3 regions of the Clostridioides sp. ES-S-0108-01 genome follow, and region 3 is predicted to be linked to each of the others. Evidence: riboswitches for the same ligand, from Rfam matches in the RefSeq annotation. Region 3 holds a riboswitch; each other region holds the start of a gene.
The links. A riboswitch is a leader RNA that binds a small molecule or an ion and turns the genes downstream of it on or off. The one in region 3 is predicted to bind glycine.
Positions count from the first base shown of each region.

Region 1: another riboswitch for glycine. It lies ahead of IR152_RS00605 (GrdX family protein); the one in region 3 lies ahead of gcvPA (aminomethyl-transferring glycine dehydrogenase subunit GcvPA).
Region 2: another riboswitch for glycine. It lies ahead of IR152_RS00840 (alanine/glycine:cation symporter family protein); the one in region 3 lies ahead of gcvPA (aminomethyl-transferring glycine dehydrogenase subunit GcvPA).

Region 1 covers NZ_JADGMN010000001.1:116,699-128,580, reverse strand. The annotation lists gene IR152_RS00645 (M24 family metallopeptidase) at 1-340, opposite strand, end outside; gene grdD (glycine/sarcosine/betaine reductase complex component C subunit alpha) at 706-1,851, opposite strand; gene grdC (glycine/sarcosine/betaine reductase complex component C subunit beta) at 1,862-3,394, opposite strand; gene grdB (glycine reductase complex selenoprotein B) at 3,636-4,946, opposite strand; gene grdA (glycine/sarcosine/betaine reductase complex selenoprotein A) at 4,978-5,451, opposite strand; gene IR152_RS00620 (glycine/sarcosine/betaine reductase component B subunit) at 5,564-6,850, opposite strand; gene trxA (thioredoxin TrxA) at 7,136-7,453, opposite strand; gene trxB (thioredoxin-disulfide reductase) at 7,516-8,463, opposite strand; gene IR152_RS00605 (GrdX family protein) at 8,558-8,929, opposite strand; glycine riboswitch at 9,033-9,145, opposite strand; gene IR152_RS00600 (M3 family oligoendopeptidase) at 9,476-11,170, opposite strand; gene yidA (sugar-phosphatase) at 11,665-11,882, shown strand, end outside.
Region 2 covers NZ_JADGMN010000001.1:169,955-181,836, forward strand. The annotation lists gene IR152_RS00820 (PTS galactitol transporter subunit IIC) at 1-544, shown strand, start outside; gene IR152_RS00825 (galactitol-1-phosphate 5-dehydrogenase) at 882-1,940, shown strand; gene araD (L-ribulose-5-phosphate 4-epimerase) at 2,039-2,725, shown strand; gene IR152_RS00835 (class II aldolase/adducin family protein) at 2,743-3,390, shown strand; gene IR152_RS00840 (alanine/glycine:cation symporter family protein) at 3,542-4,909, opposite strand; glycine riboswitch at 5,097-5,185, opposite strand; gene IR152_RS00845 (DNA topoisomerase III) at 5,611-7,731, shown strand; gene IR152_RS00850 (hypothetical protein) at 7,834-8,292, shown strand; gene ytvI (sporulation integral membrane protein YtvI) at 8,532-9,593, opposite strand; gene IR152_RS00860 (hypothetical protein) at 9,868-10,038, shown strand; gene IR152_RS19880 (tyrosine-protein phosphatase) at 10,016-10,195, shown strand; gene IR152_RS19885 (tyrosine-protein phosphatase) at 10,212-10,379, shown strand; gene IR152_RS00870 (BglG family transcription antiterminator) at 10,391-11,882, shown strand, end outside.
Region 3 covers NZ_JADGMN010000003.1:19,410-30,186, reverse strand. The annotation lists gene IR152_RS03925 (amidohydrolase family protein) at 1-1,125, shown strand, start outside; gene IR152_RS19915 (IS3 family transposase) at 1,283-1,414, opposite strand; gene IR152_RS03910 (HAD-IC family P-type ATPase) at 1,671-4,028, opposite strand; gene gcvPB (aminomethyl-transferring glycine dehydrogenase subunit GcvPB) at 4,443-5,900, opposite strand; gene gcvPA (aminomethyl-transferring glycine dehydrogenase subunit GcvPA) at 5,901-8,375, opposite strand; glycine riboswitch at 8,585-8,689, opposite strand; tRNA gene IR152_RS03890 (tRNA-Leu) at 9,160-9,240, opposite strand; gene IR152_RS03885 (Na+/H+ antiporter NhaC family protein) at 9,350-10,777, opposite strand, start outside.

The sequences.
Region 1 (11,882 bases), on a different contig from region 3:
CAATCAGATTTTTAAGTTCTTCATATTTATCAAATACTATATTAGTTCTTTCAAATCCAAGTTTTTTTATACCTACTTTATCACATACACTTTTAACTGCTTTTGCCACACTTCTATCAAAATTATGCCAATTTATAATTTCAAAACCTTTACAAATACTTTCTGCAAGCTCCATATATCTACTATCAGTAACCAAAAAGTTTCCATCTTTACAAATCACTGCATATGCTTCTTCATCAGGAAAACCACTTATATAGTTTACATTAGTTTTCTTTGTTAGATACAGTGCATCAAGACCTTTAGATTCCAACAATTCTACTACCTTTTTTACTCTGTTCATGATTTTGCCTCCAAATAATCAATTTTATATTAGTTGTATTATATCACTAATTAATATTCTTTTTATCTAATAGATATTTTATTTCTAAAATTTTTTATATTTTATTAATTTTACTTTAACATTTCTTTATTTTTCATTTAGTGTGTATCTACACTTACAAACTATATTTCTTCTTATAAAAGCTATTAAAACTACTAAAAAAGATTATCTTCCTCGTGCTAAATTTTTCACTCTATATAAGTTTTACTCATGTAAATTTAAAGGTTTAAGTACTTTAGCATAACTATTTACTTAATAAAAAGAACATATAACCATAATCAATAAGATTATGGCTATATGTTCTTATTTGCATATACAATCTATACTTATTTTGCAGTATGTCCAGCTTTAACTAAAGTTTCAACTGCTAAATCCCCTTTAGCTTCATTTACTAAAACTATTGGACCTGTACAACCCATACCACTTTCAGCATAGATTCCATTTTTCCATAACTCAGATACTGCATCCTCTAAATCCATTATATCAACACCAGCTATTTGACGAGTAACAACCTCTTTATCTGGCATTTTAACTTCTACTTTTTCAGCTTTAACTTCTTTTTTAGTAAGAGAGGCTATAATATCATCAAATTTTGCTTTTTTAACCTTTGCAAATTCATTTCTTGCAACATTACTTATATCTCCCTTTACAACATCATAAGCATATTTTAACGCATTTGCTACTACTGGAGAACCTGATGCTCTTGATACTATAAGAACTCTTCTATCATAGTCCTCTCCAACCCCAGGACCATATCCAAAGCCTTGAGCTTCATAATCTCCACCTGTAGTATATGAAGAAAATACTTTCATAAATATATTTCCAGATAATGTATCAGTAACCATAACATCAGGAGCACCTACAAGTAAATCATTACCTCTCATTACGCACCCACCATCTGCTCTAATTGAATCAGCAAATTCCATGTCATATCCATTATCTTTTAATTCTTTTAAACATTTCTCAACTTGTCTTGCTCCATCAACATTCAGTATTCCAACTTTTGGGCATTTATTACCCATTGATTTAGCTGTGGCAATACCATAAATGGCATTTCTCACCATTGCTTCTATTCTATTAGTAGCACTTGTTCCTGTTGTTGTTGCAAGTATCATTTCTTTTCCTTTTGCTGGAGTTATTACTCTACCTACTGTAGATACACCTATTGGAAAATTATAATGCATAGTAACACAAGCATCAATATATCCTGAATCTAATAATTCTTCCATTTTTACATGCATTTCTTTTTCATCATTAACTTCAACTACTTCAAGGTCAGTTTCCACTTTTGGTCCAATAAGTACAATATCAAACAAATTAGACTTTGCTAATTGTGCACCATTAACCATATTTTCTACACCATGTTCACTTCCAAGTGTAGTAACACCAATTTTTACTTTTTTACCAAATTCGCCGCTTTCTATTGCATTAGCTACTTCTAAGAATACATCTGCAATTACTTTTTTTGACATATCCTCACCCCTATTCTTCTAACATATCTAATGCTAGTTTTTTCATAGATTCAGCTATTATCTTTTTAATTTCATCCTTAGATATTCCTGAAGTCTCTTCAGTAATACCTGTATTTCTTTCAGCTATGAAAGATACTCCATCAAATAAGTTAGTCATTCTTCCTAAGAATAAGCTACCTTTTCCAACTATCATAGCTCTATTTCTATCTCCTGTAGTTAAATCATCTATTAAAAATCCTATATAAGGAGCTCCTGATGGTATATGCCCTTGAGTTGGCGCCCATCCTGGTAGCCCTTTATTAGAAACAAAATCTTTTAATTCTTTCTTTTCTAAGTCTCCACGTTTAACAGCAAGTGCACCTATCATTTTGTAGTTTGCTTCTGGAACATCTCCTGCTCCTGCTGGCTTAGTTATATCTGGGTTTTGCATTTCAACTGAATATACATCAACATCTGTTATTTTTAAATTAGCTCTATCAAGACCTGAAGTTATAAGTGCTGTCATAACTGCTTGAGGTGAAGAACCAGTTCCAACAGTATGCTTACCTGTTAAATCAGTTCTTATAACTGGATTTACACCATCATTTTCAGATACAAGTACTGCAAATCCTCCAACAACATCTTCAAGTACAGGAAGACCTTTTTTAACATGGTCTTTAGCATTCATTCCAAGTTTAGCACTTGCTCCACCTGCTACTACCATTACATTTTTATGTATACCAGCTTTTACTAAAGCTGCTGCTTGAATTAATGCATGTGTTGGTGCTGCACAAAATCCTCTTGTGTCAGAACCAGTTGCATTTTGAAGCCCTACTATCTCAGCTATTGATTTAGCAAAGTTTCCTCCACCTCTTTGGTTTATGTCTCCACAAGCTTCTTCTGAACACTCAATAACATAATCTATTACAGCAGGGTCTATTTTGCTATGTCTTAGCATTTGAATAGCAGATAAAACTCCAGATGCTTTTACTACTAGATTTTCAAACATTGTATGGGCATTTAAGTTAACATCTACATCATGTGCTCTTTTTACATAACCAACGAATTTTCCATCATGGTATAATCCTTCAGCTATGTGTGTTGCTACTAATTCTTTACCTTCTTCTATATCATCACCCTTTAATTTGCCTAAAAATGGTGCAATTTCAGGGTAGTTATTTTCGATTTTTGGTTTTACTTCATCAATAAATTCTTGCGATAATTTTACTAAATCAAATGCATCACTTATTTGCATTAAAGCTATGAACTCATCTTGAGGCATTATTTCTCCAAACTTACCATTTCTAGTTCCCTCAATCTTTTGTTCACACCATGGCATTTGTAAATCTCTTAATTCTTCTGGTCTTCTATTTCCTATATAAACTTGATTTGGCATGTAGTTAACTACATCTTCATAACTTCTTATATGATTACTTACTTCTTTTAAAAATTCTGAATCTGGATTTGTTGCTCTTTCAACTGTACAAGTACTTCCATTTTGCACTATCATATCTGGAGTATGAATAAGTACATAGCCTGCCCCTTTTAAAACTGGATAAGTCATTTTGTGCACCTCCATAAATTTTATGAACACTTATTTTTTAATCTTATTAAAAACTCTAATTATTTTATTGTATATTTGATTCTATTATTGTTTATGTATTTTGGCATTTTTTAAGATTTCATGAATGAATAACTCCAATTTATCCATTCATGAAATCTATATTATTTTTTTGTGTATAGTTATTTTTTATTTTTAGTGTGTGTTTATATTTTTATCTATATAATATATGTGTGTGTTATTTTTATTTTTCAAATACTGTTTGACCATCTACTTCTGTAGTTAAAGCATTTAATGCTTTTTCTACAAGACCTCTTCTTAGGGCTTTTTCTTCTGTAGGGTCAAGTGCTGGATTTCCAAGTGGATGAGGTATTGCTATAGTTGGAACTATTCTGTTAGCTCCTACTGTTAATGAAATAGGTACTACTGTACACATATGAACTACTGGAAGTCCAGTTTTTTCTATTTCTTTTACCATCGTTGCACCGCAACGAGTACAAGTACCTCATGTAGAAGTTAATATTACTGCATCTACACCATCAGCCACTAATGCTGCTCCAATTTCAGAAGCATATTTTTTAGAGTTTGCAACAGATGTACCATTACCTACAGTTGTATAGAAAGTTTCATGTAATTTTCCAATTACACCTTCTTTTTCTAAATCTCTAAGAACATCAACAGGTAATACTCTATCTGCATCTAAATTTGCATACACTGGGTCATATCCACCATGTGCAGTTTCATAAGTCTCTTCTGTTAAATCCATAACTCCTGCTATAGAATAAGTTCCGTATTTAGAAGCTGAAGAAGACTCTATTCTATCTGGATTTCCTTTTGGAACTATACCACCAGAAGTAACTAAAGCTATTTTGCATTTTGATAAATCTTTTACAGCGTTACTTGGGTCAACTCTATCAAAGTTTGGCATTGGGTATTCAGTTTCAAATGGTTCACCTTTTATTTTCTTAACTAACATGTCAACTGCTCTCTTAGAACCTCTGTCTTCATGGAAGTAGTTAACTCTTATTCCTCTAGCTATGTATCCTTCATCTTTAGGAGTTCCAATTTCTTCTCCATTAGCAAGTTTTACTGCAAGTTTAGCTATCTTAGGAAGTGCTTTTCTCATACCTGCTGCAGAATCAGAAGTTTCTACTACATAAACATCCTTTTTGAACATATCTGCTCCTGGATTTTCAACATACATACCTGTTAAAGCTGGTATATTTAAAGCATCTTTCACAACTTTAGTTATTGTTCCAGCAGCAACTCCATATCTACCAGCATTAAACGCAGGACCAGCTATGAAAAGTTGTGGTTCAAAACCTTTTACCATTGCTAAAACTTCTTCACTTGCACTATCAATATTTTCATTGAAATAGCTATCTCCACAAACTACTGTTCCAACTATTTCAATATCTTCACCTAATAATTTATCAAGTTGTAAACTTATTGGAGGTAAAGTTTCTGCCACGTGTGGCTTAGTATCAGATTTTTCTTCTCCGCCTATACCAGCAAAGAACTGATTAATATAATGTACTGCTTTTAGTTTTCCCATTTCTTAGTTTCACCCCTTTTGCTTTTAGGCATTAAAATTTACAAAATTCTTCTCTTATACCAGACATTTCTTCTTCTATTTCTTCAACTTCTAAAACCATTTCCATCATACTTATTTGGTCTTCATATACACTTTCATCAAATAATGATTTTATTGGTTCCTCAACAACGTGGTAAACACTTAATCCTAAAGCAACTCCAGCAAGTGGTCCAGCGAAAGTTGGATCTCCAGCAGTTACTGTTTCGGCTGCAAGACCTGCAGCTTCGGCTTCAGCAGCACCTAGTAAAATCACAACATTTTCAGCTCCGAATTTATCAGCAGCATCTTTAACTCTGTTTTGATTTTCTAAGTCCATAGCCCCAGCAGCAGTTCAGACAAAGCATTCTGTAGATGAGAAAACAACCTCTGCTCCTTCTACTGTTTTTACACATTCTTCTATCGCAGGTCCTGGTATACCATCACGGTCACCTATTATAAGAACCTTTTTATTACTAAGTAAACTCATAATAATCCTCCTTATTATATTTCTAATATATTTTTATATATCTATAACATTTATTATAATTTATCTATAATATGTTTTATTAATATTACTCAATCGTTTAATGAAATACTTCTTAATATCCTTTAGCAGTTAAGTGGCCAAATCCTGTTTCATTAGTTGCACCTGTTATAGCTTGTATTTCAACTTCAATAGTTCCATCAGCTTTTAAACTTCCATCAGAACCACCAGCTATTACATCTACTACTTCTAGGTGACCAATTACTTTATCTAACTTAGGAAGTACTACAACTTGGTTAGCATTTCCACCTGTTACAACAGCATCAGCTCTTACATCTGCATCTGCAAGTGATTGAGAACCTCCATCACGTCCAGCATATTCATCTGTAACTATAACTGTTTTAACACCTTGCATTTCTATCTTCTTACAGTTCATTATAAGGTCAGTATCAGGATTTCCAAAACCTTCTTGTGAAACTATAACTGCATCTAATCCTAAGTATTTACATAATTTAGAAGTCCAGTTTGAAGATCTTTCTTTATCTGCTAAGTAAACATTTTCATTAGTTATAATTACGCCTACAAAGTTTATATCTTTACCATGTCTTGCATATAAATCTTCAACAACCCCATTGTTTATATGAACATAACTTGGGTTTTTGTCACATGCAGAAACACAGTTACCACTTACAATTGCTCCGTCCATTAATTCTGTTGGATATAATAAAGTTGGTACTATTTGTTTTGCATCTACTCCATATACATAAGTATCATGTAATAAACCTTGAGTCTGAAGCATATAAACATATCCTACTTTTGGAAGTTCTGGATATTCTTTTATTGATTCAAGAAGAGGTTTAGTTTCATATACTGAAACTTCATCTGGAGTAAGATTTCTTGCTACTTCTCCTAAATACATTGCTGCTTTGAATCCTATCATTCTAACAGCTTTTTCATGAGCGTATTGTTTTAAACCGTCAATAGGTTCAGCTATTACTACCACATTATTTAATTTAGAAAATGGAGTGTACTTAGCTCCTTCTCCAGTCATGTCTATTATACCTTCTTGGAAACCTACTATTTTTCCAGTAGTTACAACAGCTACACCTTTTAACGCGTGAGTTTTTCCTTCTCCTACAGTGTCAACCTTAGACATGATACCTGGGAATATTCCTCCATTACCTTCAACTTTCACTCTTGGTTCAATAACATCTTTTACAGGTGTTATTCTTATGCTTTCACCTGGACGAGCTAATTCTATATCTATAGATTTAATATGCTCATCTCCACCAATTTCTTGTAGCATCTCTTGCTTATTGATGAATAATACTCCATCTTTTACTTGTGTTACATCACCAAATTGAACATCTTTTATAAAGATTTTCCCTAATTCAAGACGCATACTTGCACCTCCTGTTATTTAATTTGTGTATATGCATTTGAGTTTTTCTCAAAATTATATCATTTTACAATTTATCTTATTTATCTTAAAGACATCTTTTATATTTATTGTGTTTTTATGTCTCAAATCTTTGTTTTATTAGTAAAAAATATTTATTGTAAAAAAATTATTTTACCTAAAATTATTTTTTTAACAAAGTTAATCATAAAAACTTTTTTCTTTTATCTTCAGACTAAATGTAGATTTCTTCTTTTATTTTTACATTATTAATACCTTGTCAACACATTAAAGGTATTTTTTAATCATGTTTTCTATATTAGGAACTGTAGCGTCATCCTTAGTAACTTCATCTACTTTTTCCCCATCTTTGTATATAGCCATAGTTGGAAGACCTAGTACTTTTTGTTTTATAGCTAATCTTCTAGCTTTTGTTGTATCCATCTTACAGAATTTTATTTTATCTCCATAAGTTTCAGCTAATTTATGAACATCTGGCATTAAAGCTTTACAAGGCTCACAACCTTCACTCCAAAAATCAACAAATACAAAACCTTCTGCATTTAAAACTTCTTCTTCAAATGTAGCCTTATCTAAATCTAACATTTTCTTATTCCCCCTTGAAATTTTTATTTTAAATATTATTCATTAAATTTAATTTACAGACTTTAGTTCCCAAATTTTTCATCAATATATTTCTCAGCAACTATAGATGCAATTGCTCCATCATTAGTTGCAGTTACAACCTGTCTTAGAGTTTTAGATCTACAATCTCCTGCTGCAAATACACCTGGTATGTTAGTTCTCATATCTTCATCAGTTATTATGTAACCTTTTTCATCCATATCAATTTTGCCTTTGAATAAATCGGTTTGAGCATCCAATCCAACGAAAACAAATACTCCCATTGTTCCATCTTCTTCATCTGCAAAGTACTCATGAGTTTCTCCAGTTACTTTATTTTTAAATACGACTGATTCTAATATTCCATCACCTTTGATTTCTTCTATTACTGTATCTAGTAAAAATTCTATCTTTGGATTAGCTTTTGCTTTTTCTTCAACACTCTTAGCACATCTAAATCCTTGTCTTCTATGTACAATTGTTACTTTTCTAGCAAATTTAGTTAAATACATTGCTTCTTCTAATGCACTGTCTCCTCCACCTACAACAAATACTTCAAAATCTTCAAAGAAATCTGCATCACAAGTTGCACAATATGAAACACCTTTACCAGTAAGTTCTTTTTCTCCAGGACAACCAATCTTTCTTGGAGTTGCTCCTGTTCCTATTATTACTGCTTTTGCTCTATATTCTGCTTTTTCCCCTTTTAAAACTTTTATATCTCCATCTAGTTCAGTATCTACAATGTTGTCTCTTAGCATTTCTGCTCCAAACTCTTTACATTGTTCAACCATTCTAGCTATTAGACTTGGACCTGTTGCATTTGGAACTGACCCTGGATAATTTGCAATTTCATGTGTTATTACAATTTGCCCGCCAGTCTTATCTTTTTCTAGGATTAGAGTTTTCAACTTTGCTCTTGCTCCATAAAGACCTGCTGCAAGCCCTGCTGGTCCTGAACCAATTATTACTAAGTCATACACATTTTCCATTTTGACTTATCCTCCCCAATTAAATTTCTCATTTTATTTAATATTAAATTAGATTTAATATTTATGCTGTTTTAACAACTTTTTATAAACATCTTTATTCATACTGCATTCTTTGTATTGTATTATAAAATATATCATAATCAATTACTCTAAAATCATCTTGAACACTTTCTGTCCATTTTGGAGTCTTTTTATTATTCTGAAATTTACTTGCAGTAATGATTGCTTCTTCAATTAATGTTAAAGAGTTTATGTCCAAACGATTTCCTTTCTTTAGTATAACAGTTCTGTAAGGTGTTTCATTTGGTTTTACACTCCCATAAAGTGGATGAGATAAAAGTTCATAACCTTCATGTATCAAATCCCTACTTGCTTCTAAGATTCCAATATACTTTGTATCTTTAAATAGAATATCTCTGTCTTGAACTTCTTCTTTTACTTTTGGATTATTCGTAATTATTATCATTTTTTTACTCTCTTTCAAACTTTTATTTATTACTTGATAAATAAAAAACAGGAAAAACAAATCTCCCAATTTGTCTTCCCTGTTAAAATCATTTTCAGAGCCCCGTCCAAGTACAGTCATCTTTACCTGAGAATTTCATCTAATCTTTTGGGTAAATTAAGATTAAATTTGTCCCTTCGGTCGCTTTTTTATAAAGCAGTCTCCCATACTCTTCATCCGGATTATTAAGTTTTCAGAAAATTGAAAATCAAGCAATTTATCCGTTATTTTCTTTAAATAGCTTTTTTCTATCTCTGTTGACTTAAGTATATAAACATTCTATAAAATTTGCAATAGTTTTTTTATATGTATTTTGTATACATTTTTACTTTTTTTTCCAAATGTTGATATTGCATATTTCCTGTATTTTCTTTTTTTTTTAGGTGCAAACCTTTTTTGGTTTATTTTATCAAATTGATTAAAAATAAGACTATTTTTACAACAAATATTTATTTTCTACATACTTTTTTAATTTTTAATCTTATGATGTGAAATTCTCATAATTTTTTATAATTTGTTGTCATTTATTTCATCAAACCAAGATTTAACATCACCTATAATAGACTTAATACAGTCATCATCAAATGGAGAATACAAATTTCCCATACTCACAATGTCTAAAAATGATTTTGTTCCTCCAACTTTACAGATATTTATATAATCTTGCCATCCTGCATCCCTATCTTGAATCATTTTTTTCCAAAATTGTAATGCACAAATTTGAGCTAATACATAATCTATGTAATAAAATGGATTTTTAAATATATGACCTTGCTTAAACCACCAACAACCTCTCTCTAAAAAATAATTATCATCATACTTTCTATGAGGTAAGTATTTTTTCTCTAAAAATCTCCAAATTTCCTTTCTTTTTGATTTATCTACATTAGGATTTTTATAAATATAGTGTTGAAATTCATCAACAATTACTCCATAAGGTATAAATTTAATTGCAGATGATAAGTGAGTAAATTTGTATTTATCTGTATCTTCTTTAAAAAATAAATCCATCCACGGCCATGTTATAAATTCCATACTCATTGAATGGATTTCACAACTGTCAAGCGTTGGAAAATTAATTTCTGGCATATCAATCCATCTAGACATATACAACTGAAATGCATGTCCTGCTTCATGTGTTAATACATCTATATCATCAGCAGTTTGATTAAAATTAGAAAAAACGAATGGCGACTTGTAATCTGGTATATAGGTACAATACCCTCCAGCTCCTTTTCCTTTCTTTGTTTCTAAATCCATAAGTTCATTTTCTAACATAAAATTAAAAAATTCATCTGTTTCTTTCGACAGTTCAGAATACATCCTTTTACCATTTTGAATTATGTATCTTGAATCTCCCTTTAAACTTGCATTTCCTGTTAAAAATTCCATGCCTTCATCTATGTAACTTAAATACTCTAAACCAATCCTTTTAGCTTGTTTTTCATAAAGTTCATTGGCCATTGGAACAACATATTTTAATACTTGTTTTCTAACACTTTCTATCATATCTTCTCTGTAGTTACTTCTCATCATTCTGATATATCCAAGCTCTACAAAATTTTCAAAACCTAATTTTTTAGATATCTTATCTCTAAGTTTTACTAGTTTATCAAATATATCATCAAATTCAGATTCATTTTCTTCAAAGAAATTATAATATGCTTTATTTGCTAGTTCTCTCGTTTTTCTGCACTTAGAATACATAAATTTCCCCATACCAGATAAATTTCTTTCTTCTCCATCAAACATTATCTCGGCTGATGCTAAAAGTCTAGTATACTCTGAACACAATTTATTTTCTTCCTGCAATTCACTTATTATTTCTTTAGAAAAACTTTTTAAAGAATATTCTACTATTGTGAAAAATTGTTCTCCAAACTCTTTTATTAAATCACATTTAAACTTTGAATTTACAATAGCATTATAAAAATGTGAATTTAATTCTTCATACAAAGGCACATATTCATCCCAATAATTTTTTTCTTCTTGGTAGAATTTATTAAGTGTATCTGTACTATATCTTATTGATGCTATATTTGACAACGTTTCTATTTTATTCCTCAATAAATTAATCTTATGTATATTTTTTTGTTGCTCTTTATAATTACGAGAATTATTTATATCTTCTATACAACTCAAAAACTCTTTTTTCATACTATTGTAATTGGGTCTTTCATACTTAAACTCTGAAAATTTCATTTAAACACTCCTTTACAACTTTATTTTATTGTATTTATAAATATAGCTTTACATGTAATGTAATACTCTTTTATAAAATTATTATATATATTAAATATTCTTTATACTGTAACCATGTTGAATAATAACATATGATTAATGGAATTACAATATTTTATAACACAAAACTAACTACTATAACAAATTACCATAAATCTATTTATTCAAAACTTTTAACACTATTAAGATAAATTTGTATTTATATTAATAGTGCAAACGATGCCATTGCTTGTAATTAAAAATTCTGGAATTATTAATTACAAAATTTTTACGCTACCATGTCACATAAGCAATATTTTTACCAAAAAATTAATATTATTAAGCTTTCTAAATTACTTATCTCTTGATATAATAGTATACAAAACAAATCATATTTCCCACTGAAACTTTGTTCAACACTAGCTGTGTCAACGTTTTTACAGGAAATTTGAGTATATAATTTATTGGAGGTTGATATGTACAAATTAATCGCACTAGACATTGATGGAACAATATTAGACACACAAAAAAGGATTACTCCTGAAGTCTTTGAATCCATTCAAGAAGCAAAAAAGGCTGGAGCCAAAGTAGTTATAACAACAGGCAGACCTCTTCCTGGTGTAAAAGAGCTTCTAAATCAATTAAATCTAACAGATGAAGGTGATTATGTTATATGTTTTAATGGAGCCATTAT
Region 2 (11,882 bases), on a different contig from region 3:
TATGCAAAAAGCTGGAAATCGTGAGTGGTACATAGCAGTAAATGATGCTGTTGGATATGGTGAACCTGCAACTCTAATATCGGGTCTTATATTAATTCCAATAATGCTTGTAATAGCTATGGTACTTCCTGGTAATAAAGTATTACCAGTTGTAGATTTATTAGCAATTCCATATATGGTGCAAGGTTTAGTTGCTATACATAATGGTAATATACCAAAAGTACTAGTTTCAGGTATAATTTGGTTTGGACTAGGATTATATATTTGTACATCTACAGCACCATTATTTACAGATATGGCTACAAATATAGGTGTAGCTATACCAGCAGGAGCAATGTTAATAACAAGTTTTAATATACTAGGAAAACCTTTGATGGGATTAGTTTTCTTTGCATTTCTAAGTGCAAATCCAATTTATATAGGTCTTGCAGTTGTAATTTACTTTGTTCTGTGGGCATTATTTAGAAAGAATAAAGCAAGTATTCTTGATTATCTAGAAAAACAAGCACTTAAAAATGTAGAAGAAGAGCCTGTAGCAGTTTAAATTTATAAAAATAAATAGGAATAACTAAAGGAGTTTATAATTGATTTTATATAAGTATCAGATAATACCTGAGAAATATTTAAATGAAATATAGACTTCTTTTTATTTAGATAATATTTGTAATTATAATTTGTGTATTTTTATAGTTGAGTTTTTCTGTATAACCTGAAAACATACTCTTTTATATTTATACAGTAATGTAATTTGATTTTATAAAATGTAATCTCTCTTGGCAAAAGACTTTGTATATAAGGCATTTATCTGAATACACTATTTATCTTTTGTATGGCATAGATATTGCTATATAGAAGTATATAGCATGAAAGGAGATATTTATATGGAGAATAAAATGAGAGCATCAGTATTGTATAATGTAGGTGATGTCAGATATGAAATGGTAGATATACCAGAAATAACAAATACAGAAGTGCTTGTAAATGTAAAGTATGTTGGAATATGTGGTTCAGATTTACCTAGGTCTATGGTAAGTGGTCTGAGTGGAAATACAGCATATCCATTAATTTTAGGTCATGAATTTTCTGGTGAAGTTGTTAAAATTGGAGAAAAAGTAAAACATATTAATGTAGGAGATAGAGTAGCTGTTGCACCATTAGTACCTTGTGGAGAATGTGATTATTGTAATGAAGGTAATTTTGGCTTGTGTGATGATTACAATATAATTGGAACAAGAGTAAATGGAGCATTGGCAGAGTATGTAAAAGTTCCAGAAGAACATATTTTAAAACTACCAGATACATTGGACTATGAAACTGCTGCTGGAATTGAACCAGCAACTATAGCTTATCATGGGATTTCAAAGTCTGACATTAAAGTAGGAGATAGTGTAGTTGTGTTAGGGTGTGGTCCAATAGGTCAGTTTACTATACAATGGGCAAAGGTATTTGGTGCATCTAAGATTGTAGCTGTTGATATTTTTAATGAAAAGTTAGAACTTTCTAAATCTCTAGGAGCAAATTATACATTGAATTCAAAAGAAGTAAATATAATTAAAGAAATAAAAAAAATAACAAATGGTGGTGCTGATATTGTAATAGAGACTGCTGGTAGTAGATTTACACAAGAACAATCTCTACTTGTAGCAAAAAAGAGAGGTAATATAGTGTTTGTAGGTATATCACACACAGAATTACCACTTAGTGTAGAAGCTACTGAGTGTATATTACGTGGTGAACTTACTTTGAAAGGTTCTTGGAATTCATATACAAGCCCTTATCCTGGAAGAGCATGGACTGCAACATTGGATTTTATGGGAAAAGGTGATATTGTTTTTAAACCCATGATTTCACATAAAATAGGTCTTAATGAAGTTGGTGACTTTTTAAGTAAAATGAGCAAGAGAGAGATTAATTTTAATAAAATCCTAGTAGAAATATAAAAATTTAACAGACAAATTAAAAAACAATTAAATTTTATAATTACAATATTAGGAAAAATAAAAATAATTTTCTCAAATAAAATATAGGAGGAAGAAAAGTGTTAGAAAATTTAAAAGAAGAGGTATTAAAAGCAAATTTAGAATTACCTAAGAAAAGACTAATTACTTATACTTGGGGAAATGTAAGTGGGATAGATAGAGAAAAAGGATTAGTAGTGATAAAACCAAGTGGGGTAGAGTATAGTAGTATGACTGTAGAGGATATGGTTGTAGTTGATTTAGAAGGAAATGTAGTTGATGGTAAATTAAGACCTTCTTCGGATACTCCAACTCATCTAGTCTTATATAAAGAGTTTGAAGAGTTAGGGGGAATAGTACATACACATTCAAGTTGGGCGACAATCTGGGCTCAAATAGGAAAGCCTATACCATCTTGTGGGACTACTCATGCAGATTATTTTTATGGAAGTATACCATGTACCAGAAAAATGACTAGAGAAGAAATTTGCAGTGAATACGAAAAGGAAACTGGAAATGTAATTGTTGAAGAATTTATGGGAAGAAATCCAATTCATTGTCCAGGAATAATTGTGAATGACCATGGACCTTTTACATGGGGAAAAGATGCAAATGAAGCTGTGCATAATGCAGTAGTTTTAGAAGAAGTTGCAAAGATGGCTTATTATACAGAGCTAATGAGTCCTGATAATATTATGGATAAAGTGCTTATGAATAAGCATTTTTCAAGAAAGCATGGAAAAAATGCATACTATGGTCAAAAATGATTATCTGGAGGTGAATTATGCTAGAATCTTTAAAGGTCAAAGTTGTGGAAATAGCAATTAAAGCAGAGCGTTATGGTTTATGTAAAGAAAAAGCTGGTAATTTTAGTATTAGAGATAAAGAGACTGGATATATACTTATAACACCCTCAGGTGTAGGAAGAGAAGAATTAAAAGTTGAGCATATTTGTGTATTAGATTTGGATGGAAATGTAATAGAAGTTGAAAAAGGTATTAAACCAAGTAGTGAGGTGTTGATGCATATTGAAATATACAAAGTAAGGGAAAATGTAAATGCTATATCACATACTCATTCTTTATATGCAACAGCATTTTCAGTAGCAAAGAAACCAATTATACCAATTGTATATGAATCAGTTAATTATGGTGGTTATGTAGATATTGCTCCGTATGAAAGACCGGGAACTTTAAAACTAGCTAAGAGTGTTTCAAAACTATTGCTAGATACAGATGCATGTTTACTAGAGAAACATGGACTTACAACTGTAGGTAATGATTTAGAGGAAGCATTATTAAAATCAAGATATGTAGAAGAGGTAGCAGAAATATACTATAGGTCTTTAGTTTTAAACCAGTTCAAAGAGCTTGAAGTAGTAGATGTCGATGAATTTAAATCATGGAAATACCCAGAAGAAATAAAATTTTAATCTAAATAATTTTCATTGAAAATAGTAATTAAAATATATGTACTATTTATTTCAATTACTATATTTCTGTAGATATATTTATTATACTTTTTCAAAAGAATATAGAATTCCAAAGTCATATAAAATTGACTTGGAATTCTATACTTTTTATTTATACATTTTTATTTATTTGATTTTCTGGAGAGTTTATATGTTCAAAGTATTTTTTAGTTTCAGATACTATTATAGGTGATAATGCAAGTAAAGCTATCAGATTAGGTATTGCCATAAGTCCATTTACAATATCAGCAATTATCCAAACAACTTCTAATTTTAAGAATGCACCTAATAGCACCATAGCTACAAATACAGTTCTATATCCATTCATACCTTTTACACCAAACAGAAATTCAAAACATCTTTCTCCATAATAACTCCATCCTAAAATGGTAGTAAATGCAAATAATGTCAAACTAACTGTAAGTAATATTGGTCCAAATGTAGGAATTGCTCCGTTAAAAGCCGCTTGTGTCATAACAGCTCCATTTAGGTCTGAACACCATACTCCTGAAATAACAAGAGAGAATCCAGTAAGAGTACAAATTATAATAGTATCTATAAAAGTACCCGTCATAGATATAAGACCTTGTTCTGCTGGCCATTCAGTTTTAGCAGCAGCTGCAGCTATTGGAGCACTACCTAGACCAGATTCATTTGAAAATACACCACGAGCTATACCATTCCTAATTGCCAGTGACATAGTTGCCCCCAGAAAACCACCAGTAGCAGCAGTAGGTGTAAATGCACTTTTGATTATTAACATAAAAGTTTCAGGAATTTTATTCCAAAAAGATATTAAAATGATTCCACAGATTACGACATATATAACTGCCATAAAAGGTACTATTTTAGTAGCTACATTAGATATACTTTTAAGACCTCCAAATACAACCAAAGCTACAAATACTGCTAATATAACACCTGTAATTCTAGGGTCTATTCCAAAGCTATTATTTATCGCATCTGTTATTGAATTTACTTGAGTAAAAGTTCCTATTCCTAAAAGTGCAACTAGTATACCACTTATAGCGAAAAATATTGCAAGAGGTCTCCATTTTTCCCCCATACCATTTACTATGTAGTACATTGGTCCACCAGAAACTTGACCATTTTTATCTTTAGTTCTGTATTTTATTGCAAGAACACCTTCTGAATACTTAGTAGCCATTCCAAAGAATGCTGCTATCCACATCCAAAAAAGTGCACCAGGTCCACCAGCTTTGATAGCTGTAGCAACACCAACAATATTACCAGTACCAACTGTAGCAGCTAGAGCAGTACATAAGGCTGCAAAACTTGAAACATCACCACTACCTTTGTTTTCCGCAGAGAATATTAACTTAAGAGCCCTTGGAAGTTTAGCTATTTGTACAACTCCAAGTTTAGCGGTAAGTAGTATACCAGTACCAACTAGTAGTACTAGTAGGGGTGGTCCCCAAATAAAAGCATCAACTTTGTTTAAAATATCAATTAGATTCATAAAAACACCCCCTCATTTTTTGCTTTACATAATCAATAGAATTTTTAATGAAGTAATTGACAGGAAATAAGTATAATTTATTAATAATTTCTAGTGTAATAAAAAAAGCTAAATCTAAAAAAGATTCAGCTCTGGATATACACTAATTAGCAACCAAAATAAAAGTATTAGTAAATACTATTTTTGGTAGATAATCCCTGTCCTTTTGCCTGAGAGATTGAGCATAAAAGCCTTGCCCCTTCGGCGCCCATAATGGGTCTCTCCAGAGTTCCGTAAATTTTACAGTCCTACTTTAAAAAGTACCTGAGAGTGTTACTCCTTCGGTGTGCTATATAGCAACTCTTCTATAAAATCTTAACCGGATATTGATTTGTCATAGCTTATTGTATTAATAATATTAATATAAGTTTTTATATTTTGTCAACCAAAAAATAAAAAACAAAGAAAAAATATAAAAATGTAATCATATTTACGAATTATAAATTTATAAGGTTAAGTAATGTACGTGAAAATAAATTCTGTAATAGGCATACAAATTAGATAAAAAATAAGTTTTAAATAAAAAATAAGAAAATCTTAAATAATTAATTAGATATGATTAAATTATGGTAATATTATAGTTACGATATTAAGAAAAGTTCTATTTATTTAGATTTTAAGCGTAATATTAGATTAAGTATAAGGAAAGGAAGTATTTTTAGATGGGAAAAGTATTAGTACTGGCAGAAAAACCTTCTGTTGGAAGAGATATAGCAAAAGTTTTAGGGTCAAAAAATGAAAAAAATGGATATATAGAGGGTTCAAGGTATGTGGTAACCTGGGCTCTAGGTCATTTGGTTACACTTGCTGACCCTGAAAGTTATGGAGAAAGATACAAATCATGGAGTTTAGAAGACTTGCCAATACTTCCTAAGCACCTGAAGACTGTTGTGATAAAAAAGAGTGGAAAGCAGTTTAATACAGTTAAAGCTCAAATGAATAGAAATGATATAGATGAAATAGTCATAGCAACAGATGCAGGTCGTGAAGGAGAACTTGTGGCAAGGTGGATAATAGAAAAGTCACAAGTAAAAAAACCTCTAAAGCGTCTTTGGATTTCTTCGAGTACAGACAAGGCAATAAAAGAAGGATTTGCAAAATTAAAAAATGGAAAAGAATATGAAAATTTATATTATTCAGCAGTAGCACGAGCAGAGGCTGATTGGATTATTGGAATAAATGCAACTAGGGCTTTGACGACAAAGTACAATGCACAACTTTCTTGTGGAAGGGTTCAAACTCCTACTCTTGCAATGTTACTTAAGAGAGAAGAGGAAATAAGAAATTTCAAACCTAAAGAGTATTATGGATTGGAGTTAATTGCTACAAAGGGAAATTCAGATATAAAATTTATTTGGAATGATAAAAACAATAACTCTTCAACTTTTAGTAAAGAAAAGATAGACTCTACATTAAAAAAAGTAAAAGGTGTAGACATAAAAATATCTGAAGTAAACAAGTCATATAAGAAAAAATATTCACCTGCACTTTATGATTTAACAGAATTACAAAGAGATGCAAATAAAATGTTTGGATTTTCAGCAAAAGAAACTCTATCTATAATGCAAAAACTGTATGAGCATCATAAAGTACTTACTTATCCTAGAACTGATTCTAGATATTTAACATCAGATATTGTTGGAACATTAAAAGATAGAATAAAAGCTGTAAATATTAGTGATTATTCAAGGATTTGTAGTAAATTATTAAAAAACAATATTACAGCTAATAAATCATTTGTAGACAATTCAAAGGTAACAGACCATCATGCAATAATACCAACAGAGCAGAAGGTATTTATGAGTGATTTTAGTGACAAAGAACGAAAAATATATAATCTTGTAGTAAAAAGATTTTTAGCAGTACTATCTCCTCCTTTTGAATATGAACAGACAACTATAAATGCAACTGTAGGAGGCGAAATATTTAAGGCTAAGGGAAATAAAGTAATAAATTTAGGTTGGAAGGAAATTTACAAAGATATTGAAGATGGAGATGAGTATGAAAGTATACCAAATATTTTAGAAAAAGATGTACTTAAAGTTAAGGAATTAAAGATAACTTCAGGGAAAACAAATCCACCACCATACTTAAATGAGGGTACGTTATTGACAGCTATGGAGAAAAATGGTCTTGGGACAGTTGCTACAAGAGCAGATATAATAGAAAAATTATTCAATTCATTTTTAATGGAAAAGAAAAATAAAGATATATATATAACATCAAAAGGGAAACAATTATTAGATTTAGTTCCAGTAGATTTGAAGACACCAGAACTTACAGCTTCATGGGAAAAGAAATTATTGGATATTTCAAAAGGAAAACTTAGTAAAAATACATTTATAAATGACATGAAAGATTATTCAAAAGATATCGTACTAGAAGTAAAAAATAGTGATAATAAATTTAAACATGATAACTTAACTAAGAATAGATGTCCAGAGTGTGGTAAATTTATGTTAGAAGTAAATGGTAAAAAAGGTAAAATGTTGATTTGTGAAGATAGAGAGTGTAACACTAGAAAAACTATATCACAAGTAACTAATTCAAGGTGTCCTAACTGTCATAAAAAATTAGAACTTCGTGGAGAAGGTGAGGGAAGAATCTTCACTTGTAGTTGTGGGTACAGAGAAAAGCTGTCTTCTTTTAACAAGAGGAAGCAAGAAGAAAAAAAGAAGGCATCAAAAAAAGATGTTAATCAATATTTAAAAAATCAAAAGAAAAATCAAGAAACATTTAATAATCCATTTGCAGAAGCACTAGCTAAACTAAAAAATAAATAATTTTAAAGTTATTATTATATCAATTATAACTTCAACTGTATATCAATTATATGTACTGATATAATATAGTGTATAATTTAGGCATGAAAGTAGGGCTGTTAAATGGATTTAAGTGATATATTTGAATACTATTGTAAAAAGTGTGAAAATACATGGAATAATTCAAGTGTTGAATTATTGGAGAACATAGAAACATATAGTAGGGATTCACCAAAAAAGAGTGAAAAAGAATTAGATAAATTGATAAATACAATATCAGTTCATTTAGAAAGGTATCCAAATGACTCTGTATTGAGAAAAATGTGGGTAAAAAAAGGCGAGATTTTCTTACAAAAGACATTAGAAAAAGAAAATATTTTTAAGTTAGAAAAAATGGATATAGATGATAGAAAAAAATTTTTAGATATAACAAAACAGTTTATTAGAGATGTTAGAAAATTTGATGATGATTTACCTATAGGTGATATTATGCAAGCTATGAGAAATGTATGGATTTCAAATGTATTACAATTATTATTTGGTAAAGAGGTCTATTATTCAAAAGCTAACTTTAAAAATTGAAGGAAAAATAAAAGAAAAATTTAAAAGTATAGATGTTTTAAATAATGAAAATGAATATAAAGAAATGATTGATATTATTTGTGCAGAGTAGAAAAAAGGGAGCGTCTCAGAATGGACTTTTTAGTTTATGAGGCACTCTTTTTGTATAAAATCAAATGTATTTTCATCATTTCACAATGAAAAAGAGGCTTATCTCTATTTTGAGACAGCCTATTTTAAATTTAAATAAAAATGTTAAACTATTTAAATGCAGTAATAATACCATTATCGTGTAAATTTTTTATGATTGTAGCTGCGATAGGGAATCCAAATAATCCGGCTATTCCAAACAGTTGAGCTCCAACAAACATACACATTAAGGTTATTAGAGGATATAGACCAATTTGGTGTCCTACTACTTTTGGTTCTAATATTTGCCTAACAACGGTTATAATTATGTATAGTATTAAAAGTCCTATCGTTAAGTGAATATTTCCATTAATAAGTGAGATAATCATCCAAGGTGTCAAAATACTTCCTGTCCCTAAGACTGGCAAAATATCAACAAGTGCTATGATGACAGCTATAATAAATGCATTTTCGACTTTTAGGAGGTTAAGTCCAATAAGGAGCTCTATAAATGTTACTGATAGTAGTATTGCGTAGGCTTTTAGTAGTTTTAAAAGAGCATTAATACTGCTATTTTTTATATTTATTATCATAAATTGACTTTTTTCTGGAAACTGTTTTAAGAGAAAGTTTACTATTTTTTGATAGTCAAAACTAAAGAAAAAAGAAGCAATTAAAGTAATAATAAGTTTTAACATAAACGCAGGTGTTTTGCTTGCAATACTAGCAATAGCATTGAGTGCATTTGTTGAAACAGAAGCTACTAAGGACATCATAGATTGGCTTATATTGTCCCAACCAAGTATTAATGCTAGGTTAACATTAGGTGTACTAGCATCTATCTTTGAAAATAAAGTGTTTAGTGTTGGTTGTATACTTGACTTATATATATCAGGAAGCCTAAAAAACATGTCACTTACACTTGCAAATATCTTCACACCAAAACTAACTAATAAAAATATACACAGTCCATAAAAGGCTAAAAGTATTACTACAGAAATAAATGTACGATTTAAATTTGTATTATGTGTAATAAGTCTTATAATAGGTCTTAAGATGGATGCAATGATAAAACTGATTACAAAAGGCATTAACAATGGTAATAAGAATTTTAATACAATATATATAATACTTGCTATTAAAACTACATATGTAAATTTAATTATAAAATTCTTTTGCTTTTGAATGTCCATAATATAAAACCTCCAATGTATTTGACATTATTCTAAATATGGTCTTTTTTACATAAAATATACTACTGTATATTGATTATAAACTATAAAGCTTCCACAAAGTAAATAAATTATGTAAAATTTAGGTTAATTTTGAATAAAGATATACTTTTACATTTTACAACTACTAACCAAACACTAAAAAATATTTTAAATAAAGAACATAAAATTGTGATAAAATTAATTTATCGATGTTTAAGAAAAGTATAATAGATAGCTTTTAAGAGGTGGTAAGATGAAAAATTTTAGAGCTTTAGGTGGTAATAAATCAGAAGATGGTAGAAGTGATGAAGAAGCTCGTAAACATCCATCAACAGTAATATCAAATATAAAAAACATAAGGATTCTAGCTATGAGAGAGTTGGAGGAATCAGAAGGGAGTTTTGGTTCTAAGAGACTATACTAATTTACCGATATTAAACCATTGTACTGCTGGTAAGGATAGAACAACTGGTGTAGGGAGTGCTATAATTCTTATGATTTTAGGGGTATCAAGAGAGAACATAATGAAAGATTATCTAAAAAGTAATGATTTTGTAGATAAAGAGATTTATAGAATATAAACCTGAATTTAAGGGAATTCCAAAAGAAAATTTAAATTATATATTTGGTGTAAATGAAGAATATATGAAAACTGCTTTTAGAAGAATTGATGAAGAATACAATGGTGTAGAAGCATCTTTATATGGAGAATTTAATTTAGATAAAGAAGAAATAAAAAAATTAAGAAATCAATATCTAGAATAAAAGGTGATTTTATGAGTTTAAATATAACAGCAAGACAGATAAATATAATAAAAATACTGTTAAATTCAAAAGATACGATTAGTGGTCTTGTCTTAAGTCAAGAGATAGGATGCTCTTCAAAAACTATACAAAATGAAATAAAGGATATTAATAAACAACTTAGAAATGGTAAAATCTTGTCAATAAGAGGAGTTGGTTATAAACTAGAGGGAAGTTTTGATGAGGTAACTCTAAATAGCAATCTCTATGATGATGTAGATAGAGTAGAATATATAATCAGAAAAATATTAACCTTGAGTAATGAAGAAAAAAATACTATAAAACTTGAAGATTTAGCCGATTCTATGTATGTAAGTGTTTCGACAGTAAAAAATGATTTAAAAAAAGTAAAAAGAATATTAAAAAAGTATTCAATCTCAGTTAAATCTAAGCATAAACAAGGTATATGTGTTTCAGAAAGTGAAGATAAGATATTAAATTGTATAGTTGACTTAAGCAATAAGAGAGATAATCAGCTGAGTTTAAATGATTTTTTAAATGATGATATAAAGGAAAAAAAATTAATAATAAAAAAAATATTATTAGACATATTAAATGAAAATGGATTGGTATTAACTGATATAGAATTTAAAAATGTGTTAAATAATATATTAGTTATGTTAAGCAGACATAAATATGATGAACAGGAATTTATAGCGAATTATGTAGAGAATTATAAAAATAAGAGAAGCTCAATTCTAGAAAATGAACAAAACAAAGAAATTATAGTAAACTCAATAAAAATGTTTTGTAAAAATTTAAAATTAGCTACATCAATAGATATAAGTAATGATAAGGTATTTGAGGAATTTTTATATAAACATATTAGTAGCTTATGTAAAAAAATAAAGCTAGGCATAAATCAATCACCTATAATGGCTCAAGATATAAAAATAAAATATCCATTTGCTTTTGAATTAGCTAGTATAGCTAAAAAAACAATAGAAAAAGATTTAAATATAGAAATCAATGAGGATGAAGTTGCAAACATAGCTCTACATATAGGCGGAGCTGTTGAAAGAGCATCTTATAATAATAGAGATAAGGTTTTTAAAACCATAATAGTTTGTACTTCAGGTATAGGCACATCAATGTTAATAAAAGCTAAGTTAGAGAATATATTTAAGGAAAAATTAGAAATATTAAAGATTATTCCTTCATACTTAGCTGAATATATAAAAGTTATAGATGTTGATTTTGTAATATCTACTGTTCCTATTGAAATAGGCGATATACCAGTAATAAATATATCTCCAATTTTAAGTGACAAAGAAGTTAAATTAATCGAAAAGTATATAAAAACAGGAAATATATATCTAGATTTAGATATAAAAAATCTGTTTGATAGTGAACTGTTTTTTACTGATTTGGATTTTAAAAGAAAAGAAGAAGTTATAGATTTTATGGCGAGTAAACTTGTACAACATGGCTGTATAGATGAGGCTATGAAAAACTCTTACTTTG
Region 3 (10,777 bases):
GATTACACCGATAAACTTATAATACCTGGTATGAACGACCTTCATTGCCATGCTTCTCAATTTAAAAATCTAGGAATAGCTATGGATAAAGAACTTTTGCCATGGCTTGAAACTTATGTGTTTCCAGAAGAATCAAATTATACAGATATAGAATATGCAACAAAAATGTATAAAAAATTTGTAAAAGAAGTTTGGAAATCTGGAACAACAAGAACAGCTGTATTTGCCACAGTACATAAAGAAGCTTCTATGAAACTTATGGATATATTCAAAGAAGTTGGTATTGGAGCATATATTGGTAAAGTAAATATGGATATGAATTGCCCTGATGCTTTACTAGAGAATACTTATAAATCTATTGCTGATACAGAAGAAATTATAAATAAATACAGTGATAAAGAGTCTATTGTAAAACCAATCATAACTCCTAGATTCATACCAAGTTGTACGAGTGAACTTTTAAAAGGTTTGGGAGATTTATGTTTAAAGTATAATATGCCTATACAATCACACTTATCTGAGAATTATGATGAAATTGAATGGGTTAAAAGTTTAGAGCCTAAATCTAAATTTTATGGAGATGCCTATAATATGTATAATTTATTTGGTCAAACTCCTACTTTAATGGCTCACTGTGTTCATTGTTCTCAAGAAGAAATGGATTTAATGAGGGAAAATAATGTTATGGCAGTTCACTGCCCTGCTTCTAACTTTAATGTTGGTAGTGGTGCTATGCCTATTAGAAAATTCCTTGATAATCGTATTAAATTAGCCCTTGGTTCGGATATAAGCGGTGGGCATACCTTGTCAATATTTAAAGCAATAGTGTCTGCAATACAGTTATCTAAATTATATTGGGTGAACTCTGGTAAGGAACTTAACTTCTTATCTTTATCTGAAGCTTTTTATATTGCAACTAAAAGTGGAGGAAGTTTCTTTGGAAAAGTTGGTAGCTTTGAAGAAGATTATGATTTTGATGCATTAATTATTGATGATTCAGATTTAAATCATGCCAATTACTCTATACTTGAAAGACTTGAAAGATTTATCTATGTTGGTGATGACAGAAATATCATTCATAGATATGTATGTGGAAACTTAATCGAAGAACCTAATATAGAATAATTTACATAATTATAACTAATAAAAGGGATTGTCTCAAAATGTGTACTGAGACCCAAAAGTTAGACTTTATACAGGAATGAAATTTTCATTCCTGTATTTTTAAATTTATGCAACTTTAGATTCATATTCAAATCTATATTTAACAGGGAATTTTTCTTTAATTCTTTTGATTAATAACTATACCATTATTTTTTAGTGAAACTTTAATTCGGCAATAGCCATATCTACCATTATGTTCTTCAAAAATAGAGACGATTTTTTCTTCTTTAGTGTTTTTATTTTTATTCATTGATGGTTTTCCTTTCGTTTTAGACAGGTCATCGACATCACCATGTAAAAACTTTTGTTTTCATGTTGCTATAAGTGTACTATTGTTCATTCAAAAATGGTTAACAACTCCATATTGTTTTGCTATTGAAACATATCCTCCTTCTCTATTTAAATAGGGCTTAACTACTTTTAATTTGAAATTAAAATCATATTTAGCCATATAGAAACACCCCCATCGTTAGATTTTTGGTCCAACAATTGGGGTGCAGTACAAATTAATTTAAATCTGGAGCTACTGTATCTAATATCTCATCCAACACGAATAACATAACTTTTATCATAATTGGCATTAATACTGCTAGTACCATAGTTATTAGAATTAATTCTCTACTCAATGCTACAAATGAGAATAATCCACCTAAAAATAGAATTCCAATAACAAATGCAATAGTCATACTTACAATTAAAAATAACCTCTCTTTATTAAATGGTAGACATTGTTGTCTTAATATTAAAAGACCACATACACCAGTTAATATCGCACACATAGTAGAAAATACACTTGAACTATAACCTAAGTATTCAACTATATTGTAAACAATAATTACATTTACTGTCACACATAGTGCTCCTGGCAATGCATTTTTTAATATATTGAGTAAAAAATTTCCTGAAATTCTACTTTTATTTGCTTCAAGAGCTAAGAAGAATGACGGTATACCAACTGTTACAGCTCCAATTAGTGATAATTGTATAGGCACGAATGGATACTGTCTACTAAAGAAAAATAATGTTAATAGCGACAAGAAGAATGAAAAAATTGTCTTTACTAAAAATAAAGAAGATGCTCTTTGAATATTATTAATCACCTTTCTTCCTTCCATAACAACTTTTGGCATTGATGCAAAATTTGAATCCAACAATACTAAATTAGAAACATTTTTAGTAACATCACTTCCAGAAGCCATAGCTATACTACAATCAGCTTCTTTAAGTGCTAAAACATCATTTACGCCATCTCCAGTCATAGCTACTGTATGATTTTGTTTTTTTAATGCTAAAATCATTTGTTTTTTCTGTTGAGGGCTTACCCTTCCAAAGACGCTGTATTTATCAACTGCCTCATATATATCATCATCATTTTTAAGTGTTGTTGCATCAATAAAATTACTAGCCGTTTTAAGACCTGCTTTTCTAGCCACTTCACTTACTGTTACTGGATTGTCTCCAGATATAATTTTTATATCTACGCCTTCATTATAAAAAAATTCTAAAGTTTCCTTAGCCTCATCTCTAATTTTGTCCAATATTAATATAAAAGCTAGTGGTTTTATATCTTCAGGTATATTATTTTCTTCCATATAAGAATTACTATGAGCTAAAACTATTACCCTATTGCCTTTTTTAGAATATTTTTCAACCTCTGTTTTAAGTTCTTTATGTTTATCCTTAAAAACAAACTCAAATGCCCCTAGTAAATATGTACCTTTATCTTCAAAGGCTACTCCACTGTATTTTCTTTCTGATGAAAATGGTATTAAATTTTTAACTTTATAAGTATCTAAAATACGGTATTTATCTCTTATTGCACTTATTGTTGCATTATCATCCTTAAGGGAATTACATATATTTCCCATTATATCATCAATATCTATTTCATCCAGTATTACTACATCATCAACCTGCATTTTACCTTCTGTAATTGTGCCTGTTTTATCAAGACATAATGTATCAACTCTAGCAAGAGTCTCTACACAGTATAATTCTTGCACTAAAGTTTTATGACTTGCAAGCTTTATAGTTCCTACAGCTAGAGCAATACTTGTAAGCAATGTCAATCCCTCTGGTATCATACCATTTACAGCTGCCACAGTACCTACTACAGATGTAGTTATAGAATCTCCATTTCCAAAATGTTGTTTTACAAATAATATAATCCCTAGAGGAATAATTATTATACCTACAATTTTTAATATTGTATTTAATGAATTTCTAAGTTGAGAATTATGTTTTCTAGAAATCTTGGCATCACTAGCTATCTTATTTGCATAGTTATCTTTTCCTATATTTTCAACTCTCACAAAAGCCTCTCCAGAAACTACAAAACTACCAGAATATAAGAAATCACCTTCATTTTTTATAATAATATCAGATTCACCTGTAATTAAAGACTCATTTACCTCTAATTTTCCATCTAATACCTTTGAATCTGCACAAATTTGATTCCCTGTTTTTAAAATCATAATATCATCTAATACTAATTCTTGTACATCAATCTCTTTTTTCTCTTCTTCCCTTATAACAGATACCTTATTTGAAACTATGACAGATAGATTGTCCAACAATCTTTTGGCTCTTATTTCTTGAATTACTCCTATAATAGTATTAATTACAGCAATAAATATAAATAAAGTATTTTTAAAAGAGCCAACTGATACCAATAGACAAACTAAAACAATATTTATAAGATTAAAAAGTGTAAATACATTATCTTTAAAAATTTGTTTATATGTTTTAGTTTTTCCATTATCAAATACATTAATTAAATTATCATCTATCCTACTTTGAAGTTGCCCACTGCTTAATCCCATATTTATATCACAATTATAACTTTTTAAATTAGCACTATCCATATTCTACTCCTTTCAACTTAACGCTTTTTATACTTAAATTTACAAATATATTATAAAACTCCCAATTTTTATATTTTATTATTCTATAGTTTATATAATAAAATATAAATCTAAAGATTTTAATAATATAATTCTTAAGATTTCCTAAATTTTTATAAATTTCGATATATTTTAGTTAAGTTTCTCTTAAACCAAAAGAGTAAAAAGTTGTATCAAAATAAATTTCTATAATTTTTATGAATAATGGTATAATAATCATCATATTAATATTCTTATATAAGCACTAATATAATTTAAAACTTCAGTAGTAAATATTATATATATACAAAAAAGCTATCTAAACTATATTAAGTTAGATAGCTTTTTATTATAAATACAAATTCCTTTATATTTATAATCTCTATTTTTAATTATTTATCTTTGCGACCATGTAAGTATAGGTTTCTTTACTGCCCTTGCATCATCCACTCTCTTAACTAAAGTATTGTGTGGAGCAGTTTTCAATAGTTCCGGTTCTTCTTTTGCCTCCTTAGCAACATTTTTCATAGCTTCTATAAAACTATCTAATGTCTCTATGCTCTCACTTTCTGTAGGCTCTATCATAAGTGCCTCATTTATGATAAGAGGAAAATACATTGTTGGAGGATGATATCCATAATCCAGTAATCTCTTTGCTATATCTATAGTTTTTATATTTGCCTCTCCTCTTGGTAACCCACCTAATACAAACTCATGTTTACATAAGGTATCTATTGGTAATATATAGTCATCTTTTATACTCTCTTTGATATAATTTGCATTTAAAACTGCCATTTCACTAGCCTCTTTAAGCCCATCTCTTCCCATAGTTAATATATATGTGTAAGCTCTTACAAGCACTCCAAAGTTACCATAGAAGTTTTTAATTTTTCCAATAGATTTTTCTCTATCATAATTTAATACATACTTATCTTCTTGTTTTTCAATTACTGGTATTGGTAAAAAAGGTACCAATTCTTTTTTGACTCCAACAGGACCAGCTCCTGGACCCCCTCCTCCATGAGGAGTAGAAAAAGTCTTATGAAGATTAAGATGCACTACATCAAATCCCATATCTCCAGGTCTTGTTATCCCCATAATGGCATTCATATTTGCACCATCATAGTATAAGAGTCCTCCTGCTTCATGTACAAGACTTGCTATCTCTTTTATATTTTTTTCAAACAATCCAAGAGTACTTGGATTAGTAAGCATAAGAGCTGCTACTTCATCACTTAAAACTGCTTTTAACGCATTTATGTCTATAGCTCCATTTTTATCAGATGCTATCTGAATCACATCAAAGTTTGCCATAGCTGCACTTGCTGGGTTTGTTCCATGTGCAGAATCAGGAATTATTACTTTGTTTCTCTTATGGTCTCCTCTGTTTTCATGATATGCTTTTATAATCATAAGACCTGTAAATTCACCATGTGAACCTGCTGAAGGTTGTAGTGTGACTTCATCCATACCTGTAATTTCTGCAAGTCTATTTGACAAGTCATACATTAAAGAAAGAGAACCTTGTGCTGTGTATGAAGATTGGTATGGATGCATTGCAGTAAAGTTTGGAAGTGCTGCCATATCTTCATTTATTTTAGGGTTATATTTCATAGTACAAGAACCTAAAGGATAAAAACCTGTGTCAACTCCAAAGTTTTTATTTGATAATAGGGTATAATGTCTAATTAATTCTAATTCGCTAACTTCTGGCAAATTCAATTCACTTTGTCTAACCATACTTTGGTCAATCATATCTTCTACTTTTATATCGTCTACATCTAACTTTGGAAGCGAATATGCTTTTCTACCTTTTTTAGATATATCTATCAACAAACTATTATATTCTTTCATTTATAATCCCTCCATTATTCCAACTAACTTATCTATTTCTTCTTTGCTTCTTTTCTCAGTCACACAAAGTAAAGTTGAAATTTTTAATTCTGGGTAATTGTGTTCTAAATTATAACCACCTAATATATTTTCTTCTAAAAGTTTATTATTTATAGTTTCTATATTAAGATTTCCTTGCACAGTAAATTCTTTGAAAAATTTACCTTTAAATATTGGCTTATATTTTCCTGTTTGTATAAGTTTATTATAAGTATAATGTGCTTTTTTCATAGATTGCATTCCAACCTCTTTAAATCCTTCTCTCCCCATAGTAGCCATGTATATTGAAGCTACAAGAGCATTTAAAGCTTGATTTGAGCATATATTAGAAGTTGCTTTTTCTCTTCTTACATGTTGTTCTCTAGTTTGTAAAGTTAGCACATATGCAGTTTTTCCTTCTGTATCTAAGCTTTGCCCAACTATTCTTCCTGGCATTTTTCTAGTATACTTAGATTTACTAGCGAAAAATCCTACATAAGGTCCTCCAAAGTTAAGAGGATTTCCTAGTGATTGAGCTTCTCCAACAACAATATCTGCTCCTATCTCACCTGGTGTCTTTAAAACACCCAATGATATTGGGTCAACACTCATAATTAACATAGCCTTATTTTCATGGGTTATCTTTTCTATTTCTTCCATCTCTTCAATAATACCAAAGAAGTTAGGAGTCTGTATAAGAACACATGCTGTATCTTTATCTACTGAAGCCCTTAATTTTTCTATATCCGTAGTTCCATATTCATTACAAAAATCAATTTCTACTATTTCACAATCTTTGTATTGTAGATAAGTCTTAAGTACTGATAAAGTTTCAGGATGTGTAGTTTTTGATACTACTATTTTACTTTTTCTGGTCTGATTCATAGCCATTATGCATGCTTCTATTGCAGCAGTTGCTCCATCATACATTGATGCATTTGCAATTTCCATTCCAGTAATTTCTGCAATCATAGATTGGAACTCAAACACTACTTGTAAAGTCCCTTGACTTATTTCAGCTTGATATGGAGTATATGATGTATAAAATTCAGACCTTGAAGTTATATGTTTTATAATTGACGGTATATAATGGTCATATGCACCAGCTCCAAGAAAACAAGTTAAGTCTTCTAAACTTAAATTTTCTTCTGACAGCCTTTTTACTATTTTACTTACCTCTAATTCAGATTTTCCACTTTCCAAGTTTAAATCTCTTTTTAATTTTATTTCATCTGGTATATCTGAAAATAATTCATCAACTGAATTTAATCCTACTACCTTTAACATTTTTGATTTATCTTCACTTATGGCAGGTATATATGAAAATTTATTTTCTTCATTTAATACAGTATTATCTTTTTTATATTGCTTTTTATAAAAAGGCTTCTTAACTATCGTAGCAGGAACAACTTTTTTTCTGATTACTATACCTATTTCATTTCCTACTTTTGCATACTTAGAATCTATAATTCCCATGCCTAAAATCTTTCCTGTCGTTGGAGATGCACATCCTGTTGTTACAAAACCTACTATTTTTTCACCAACCTTTATATCGTATCTATTTCTAGGCATCCCTTTGCCTTGCATTTCAAATCCTACTAATTTTCTTTTAGCTCCATTTTCTTTTTCTTCTGATAAAATTGTTTTTCCAATAAAGTTTTCCTTGTTTGTTTTTACAAAAATGGATAAGCCTCCTTCAATTGGAGATATATGTTCACTTATTTCATGACCATATAGAGGTAGAGCTGCTTCAAATCTTAAAGTATCTCTACAACCTAAACCAGCAGGACATATATCTTCTCCTCCAGCTTTTAAAACTTCATTCCAAATTGTTTCTGTATGTTCATTTTTACAATATATCTCAAATCCATCTTCTCCAGTATATCCTGTTCTTGAAACTAAACAAGTTAAACCACATATTTTTGTTGATGGAATTGACTTATAAAATTTTATTGATTTTAAATCTATGTCTGTGATTTTTTGAAGAATTTCTTCTGCTTTAGGCCCTTGAACTGCCAGTTGACTAACTTCATTAGAAACATTTTTTATATCTACATTGTAACCTTTACTTTGTTTTATTATCCATGCCACATCTTTATCTATATTCCCTGCATTTATTACTAATAAATAATCTTCTTCACCAAATTTATATATTAATAAATCATCAACTACTCCTCCGTTTTCATAACACATAGGTGTATATATAATGTCATTTACCTTTAATGTGCTTATATCATTTGTAACTAAATTTTGTATAAATTTTTCTGAATCTACACCTTTTATTTGTACCTCTCCCATATGAGATACATCAAAGATACCTGCACTTTTTCTAATCATTTCATGCTCTTTATTTATTCCCTTATATTCCAAAGGCATTTCCCAACCAGCAAACTCAACAAGTTTTGCTCCAAGCTCTTTGTGTATATTATACAAAGTCACTCTTTTCAATTCATTCATATATAACCCTCCCTATAAAATTAGACCCACTATATTTAAGCAATTTCGATATTATGTCCTATACTTTTTCATAAAAAAAAGATATATTAGCATGGAAAATAATCCTAGCCTATATATCCCTGTTTGTATACCTGAAAGATTTAATAATTTAATATTATTTTGCTTCTTCGGTGACTTATAGTATATTAACCTAAGTCTTTCCAGAGTCCCATCAACTAGCGATATCTTTGCCTGAAAGTTTCTCTAAGAATTGGCATTTCTTAAATTTCTTCTTCGGCGCCTTTTTATATAAAGGTCTCTCTCGCTAATCTCATTTGGAAATATTTATTTTCATTTTTATTGTATGAATATTTCAATTAAATGTCAACACATTATATTTATTTTTTTTTATGTATTATTTTTTTTGTTAAGTTTTTATTATCAATTATATTACTTTTATATTATTAACTTTTATACATATATGTTATATATTAATGTAAAATAATATATTTATTTAATTTATTATTAATATGTCATACAAAACACTAAAAGTAAAGTTATATTGTAATTTACTATATTATGTTAAAGATATATTCATACAAACAATAGAATCGTTTGCAATTTTATAAATATATTTTTAGACAACAAAAAAAGCACTTAATGTGCTTTTTTGTATTTATTAGTAAAATATTTTATAAATATATTCATATTGTATTTAACTTATCTATCAAAAAATAAAAACGGGATAGCCCACTCCGAAAGCCAGCAACCCCAGTTTTTTCCAGTACAACTAAGTACTGTAAAATGCGGATGAAGGGAGTCGAACCCCCACGCCAACGGCGCTAGATCCTAAGTCTAGTGCGTCTGCCAATTCCGCCACATCCGCTTATTACTCTTTTATTTTACTATATTTCGCTATTCTTTTCAATAACTTTTTAAAATTATCTATAAACTAATAAAACAATCATAATAAAAGGTTAAATTTATTTATATCCTTATTCTACAAGTTCAATTTCTGCTTCATCTACTCTCTTACCAATTATTTGAATACCTACAAATATAGCAACTATAGCCACTGGCAACACTATATATATTGGCAATCCAAATCCAGCTGGTATGTATCCAAATACAACGGTAATTACTGCTGTAAATATAGCATACGGTATTTGAGTATTAACATGGTCTATATGATTACAACCAGCTCCCATTGAAGAAAGTATTGTTGTATCTGAAATAGGAGAACAATGGTCTCCAAATATTGCACCTGTTAAAACTGCACTTGTACTTACTATTACATAAGACATATCAGGATTTAGTGAGTATGCTAGTGGTATTGCAAGTGGCATAAGTATACCCATTGTTCCATAAGCTGTTCCAGTAGCAAATGATATTATTGCTCCTAAACCAAATATTAAACTTGGCAATAAAAATGGAGGTAATGAACCTGATAATAAGTGTATTAAAAATTTAGCTGTACCTAACTCTTTTATTACTGAACTCAATGACCATGCAAGTATTAATATTACACCAGTGATTACTAAACTTTTCATTCCATCTATCCAAACATCAATTGCCTCTGATATTGTAAAAATCTTTTTGACTACAGCCATTATAATAGCAACCAAACTTGCAACAAGTGCAGACTGGAATAATGCTCTAGATGCATCAGATGCACTAAATGCTTCTTTTATTGCTTCAAATGAATACGGCGAATTCGTAAATAACTGTATAAGAGCCTTATTCTCCCCTCCCATTATAGATGTATATCCACTATAATAGAATGATGTTAATGCAACTATTATTAATGTGCCTATCGGGATTATAGCATTCCATACACTCAATCTTACTCCATTTTTTGGAGCTAAATCATCTAATTCTTCTACACCTTCATCAAGGTCTGTACCAATTTTTCTACTTCTAGATTTTATCTCTGCTTTTCTCATTGGTCCAAATTCTTTTAATAATAATGCTGATAATACAATAAACACTAATATTAATATGTTATAAAATCTAAATGGTATTGTATTTAAAAATATACCAAATGCGTCAACATCTACATTTATGCTTTCAAAAGCGTCATGTATTAAACCAACTTCAAGACCTATCCATGTAGATATTATAGCTAATCCAGCAACTGGTGCTGCTGTAGCATCTATTATAAATGCCAACTTTTCTCTTGATATTTTCATCTTATCTGCAACAGGTCTCATCATAGGACCTACTATTAATGAATTTGCATAATCATCAAAGAATACTAAAAGTCCCAAAAACCATGTTATAAGCTGTGTACCTTTTGCTGATTTAGCTCTTTTAGCAAGCGCTTCAGCTATAGCCTTAGCTCCTCCCATCTTAGCAACAAGATTTATTACTCCTCCAATTACCAGAACTTGTAGTATTATTCCTGCATTCCATGGGTCTGCCAA